One region of the Providencia sp. UF-224 genome, then DNA from elsewhere that is predicted to be linked to it. Evidence: predicted binding sites of a transcription regulator. Region 1 holds the regulator's gene; the other holds the start of a gene.
The links. Region 1 encodes ArgR, which controls arginine synthesis, uptake and breakdown. Its sites were predicted from a motif close to ANTGAATAAAAATACANT; they were not measured.

Region 1 (2,211 bases):
ACAGAGGCAGAATTGTCACACCAGAGTGACCACCGATAACTGGCACTTCGACATCGTTGACGTTTTTGCCTTTTAATTCAGCAACAAAAGTATTAGAACGAATGATATCTAATGTGGTCACACCGAATAAACGGTTTTTGTCGTATACACCGGCTTTTTTCAGAACTTCAGCAGCGATTGCAACGGTGGTGTTCACTGGGTTAGTGATGATACCGATTAATGCTTTCGGGCAAGTTTCTGCAATTTGTTGAACCAGGTTACGAACGATGCCTGCGTTGATGTTAAACAGGTCTGAACGGTCCATGCCTGGTTTACGCGCAACACCCGCAGAGATAAGAACAATATCTGCACCTTTAAGAGCAGGTTTCGCATCTTCACCCGCAAAACCCGTCACTTTAACATCCGTTGGGATGTGACTTAAGTCAGCAGCAACACCTGGAGTAACCGGTGCGATGTCGTAGAGGGAGAGTTCTGAACCGGCTGGAAGCTGGTTTTTGAGAAGAAGGGCGAGAGCCTGACCGATACCACCTGCTGCACCTAGGACTGCAACTTTCATTCTGAAACTCCTTAATTTGTACTTTAAAAAGATATCACTTTATTTGTTTATACACTCAACACATTACGTATAAAAAACAATTTCTTAACAGATAGAGAGAGAGTTTAACGCTAGAGAATTTGTCGACTAATTGCCATCATTCTAAACAAATTCCTTATCTGTTAATGAGATAACGGGCACTTTTTTAACAAATAGTTTTTCTCACTATTGCTTTTCGCACAATAAGTGGTTTTTCCTGTTCATTATTCAAGCAAAAACCATTTTGTTAACAATAAAGTTACAACTTTTATAAGCTAAATTCATTGATCTATTATGCTAATGTTTAATACTAACTATTTAAGATAAATTAACCATTCACGCTGAAAACGGAATAACATAAAACCTTAAAGGTTCCGTTATCATTGATTATTAAATCATCATAACGCAATTTTGTTGCATAAAAATGCACTTTTACGGATAATACAACTTAGTTTAATGCCGATGAATGGGTTAATTATGCGCACTCCGTCTAAACAAGAAGACTTAGTTAAGGCTTTTAAAGCCCTACTCAAAGAAGAAAAATTTAGCTCTCAGGCTGAAATTGTCACGGCTTTGCAGGAAGAAGGCTACGAAAACATTAATCAATCTAAAATTTCCAGAATGCTCACCAAGTTTGGTGCCGTTCGCACTCGTAATGCGAAAATGGAAATGGTGTATTGCCTGCCAGCTGAGCCCGGTGTGCCGACAGCCACCAGCCCATTGAAAAACCTCGTTTTGGATATCGATTACAACCCATCGGTTGTGGTGATTCGAACCAGCCCAGGTGCAGCCCAATTAATTGCTCGCTTACTGGATTCATTAGGTAAAGCAGAAGGCATTTTAGGCAGTATTGCTGGGGATGATACAATATTCTCTACACCTGCGAATAACTTCACGACAAAAGAGCTATACGAAGCAATTTTAGCGTTGTTCGAACAAGAGCTCTAAGTTACATCAATCGCTTGATGTAACACTAAGGGGGAAAAGCATCGACTTTCCCTCTTTTTATTTAAGCCAAAGATTAGGGGCTCTACCGTGCTATTCGACATTTTTCGCAATATTGTGCATTACGGCTTTCATTTTTTGATGCCCATTTTGTTTGCATATCTGTTTTGGCGAAAAAACTGGAAGTTAGCTGCGTTGATTATGATTGCGACGATGGCGATCGATTTAGACCACTTACTAGCAACCCCTATTTTCGACCCTGAGCGTTGTGGTATTGGCTTCCACCCTCTTCATTCCCTCTGGGCTGCGATTGCCTATGTTGTATTGCTGTTTATGCCATCGTGGAAACTCAAAGCAGTGGCGGTCGGGTGCTTGTTCCATCTTTTTACCGATTCCCTCGATTGCTATATGGGCAGCTTAAAAAAAGAAATGAATAGCCCAGTGACATTAAGCTGGGTGATAGACCAATGCCCATTCAACACATCAGACATAAAAAAACCCCAGCTATCTTAATGAACACTGGGGTCTATCTAACCTATTATCTGTAGGCTAACTTACTCATCCACTTCAGTTTCTGCTTTGGCTTTTAAGCCTGCCAGCAATTTCCCATGGATGCCTTCAAAACCACCGTTGCTCATCACGAGGATATGGTCACCGGGCTGCGCAGTCTCAATCACCATATTGGTTAGGGC
Region 2 (2,211 bases), on a different contig from region 1:
GCAAGGTAACGAGCCGTGTTGCTGGTTGCCCCTTTAGTCGATAATGCAAATACTGACGAGCCATGTGCTGAACGGTTAGTAAATGCATCCGCATGAATAGACACAAATAAATCAGCCTGCATTTTACGTGCTTTTGCGACACGTACCTTAAGTGGAATAAACACATCTTCATTACGCGTCATATATGCACGCATTTTGGGGTCTTTATCAATCAACGCTTTTAAGCGCCGTGCAATTTGCAAGACAACATCTTTTTCACGTGTTTTATATTTCCCTATCGCACCGGGGTCTTCCCCACCATGTCCAGGGTCAATCATAATGATAATCGGGCGATCCGTCCCAGCCTTACCTGGTTTCTTCGCTTGTACTGGCATACTTTCTTCGAGGTCGCCTTTATTGTAGTCCTCGAGTAATGCTAACAGTGGATCATCACTGGTATCTACACCTTTACCCGGATAGAAATCAAGGACTAAGCGGTGTTTAAACTCCCCAACAGGCGACATAGTAAAGAATTGCGGGGTCACTTTATTTTTCACTTCAAAAACAAGGCGTACGGTTTTAGGGTCAAATTGCCCCACCCTAACCAATTTGAGGTAAGGGTCACGCGTTTGAATTTGAGTTCCCATCTGTTTAAGGACGTTATTTAACTGTACGCCCTCAAGATCAACAACGATACGCTCCGGGTTATTTAGTACAAACTGGCGATACTTTAGCGGAACACTCGATTCAAGCGTTACTCGAGTGTAACTCGACGCTGGCCAAATACGCACAGCAATCACGCTGCTATTCGCAGAAAAACCGAATGGGCTGACGCTCAGTAACATAACTGCGGCGGCGCCTTGGATAAAACGGCGCTTAGATGGGCTGTGATCTTGCTGACTCATCAATAATTCCGAACCTAGAACTGAAAAATAAAATGATTTTAGACTATAAGCCAATTATTTGGCTAGAAATAAGCACTCTAACGAATCATGTGCTCCCTGTCATTAATAATACACATTTATATTTAAAGATATGTAACCCATAAAAATATATTTGTTATTTTTTTATTCCATCTTTTACTTGATATTTTTTGCCAAAAAGAATAAAAATACATAATTAACGAATAAAAATTCACTTAAGAGGGTTGTTATGAAAGAGCGCAGCACCGAGTTGGTTGATGAATTTCGCCATTCGGTACCTTATATAAACGCCCACCGCGGCAAAAATTTCATTATTATGCTTGGTGGTGAAGCGATTGCGCATGAAAATTTTCCAAGCATTGTCAATGACATAGGGTTATTACATAGCTTAGGGATCCGAATTATTGTGGTCTACGGCGCTCGCCCGCAGATTGAAGATATTTTAGCGGAACACAAATACGATGCGGTTTACCATAAACATACTCGTGTAACTGATTCAAATACACTTGAATATGTTAAACAGGCATCTGGCGCGTTACAACTTGATATTACTGCACGTTTATCAATGAGCTTAAGTAATACACCATTGCAAGGCGCCCACATTAATGTGGTCAGTGGTAATTTTGTCATTGCACAACCGCTTGGCGTTGATGATGGCGTTGATTACTGCCACAGTGGCAGAATCCGCCGCATAAACGAAGAAGCTATCAATAATCAGTTAGATAATGGTTCTATTGTTTTAATTGGCCCTGTTGCTGTTTCTGTAACAGGGGAGAGTTTTAATCTCACTTCAGAAGAAATTGCAACTCAGCTAGCCGTGAAAATGAAAGCGGAGAAACTCATCGGGTTCTGTTCTTCTCAAGGTGTTGTAGACAAAGATGGCAATATCTTATCTGAATTATTCCCTAATGAGGCAGAGAACCGAATCCAAGAACTTGAGTCTGAAGGAGATTACTACTCAGGAACTGTGCGTTTCTTGCGTGGTGCAGCAAAAGCCTGTCGCCGTGGAGTACGCCGTAGTCACCTTTTAAGCTACCAAGAAAACGGGGCTCTTATCCAAGAATTGTTCTCTCGTGACGGTATCGGTACGCAGATTGTAATGGAAAGTGCTGAACAAATTCGTCGTGCAAATATCAATGATATTGGGGGTATTTTAGAGTTAATTCGACCATTAGAGCAGCAAGGTATACTTGTTCGTCGTTCACGTGAACAACTCGAAATGGAAATCGATAAATTCACGATTATTGAACGAGACAATTTAGTAATAGCTTGCGCCGCCCTTTACCCATATCCTGAAGAAAAATTAGGG

Region 2: the regulator ArgR is predicted to act here: its motif matches at 1,101-1,118, upstream of argA (amino-acid N-acetyltransferase).

Annotation. Positions count from the first base shown of each region.
Region 1 is NZ_JBSICC010000017.1:39,289-41,499, reverse strand. It holds gene mdh (malate dehydrogenase) at 1-556, opposite strand, end outside; gene argR (transcriptional regulator ArgR) at 1,052-1,522, shown strand; gene AC4IFO_RS15555 (DUF6122 family protein) at 1,610-2,032, shown strand; gene mpl (UDP-N-acetylmuramate:L-alanyl-gamma-D-glutamyl-meso-diaminopimelate ligase) at 2,074-2,211, opposite strand, start outside.
Region 2 is NZ_JBSICC010000018.1:56,432-58,642, forward strand. It holds gene amiC (N-acetylmuramoyl-L-alanine amidase AmiC) at 1-884, opposite strand, end outside; gene argA (amino-acid N-acetyltransferase) at 1,132-2,211, shown strand, end outside.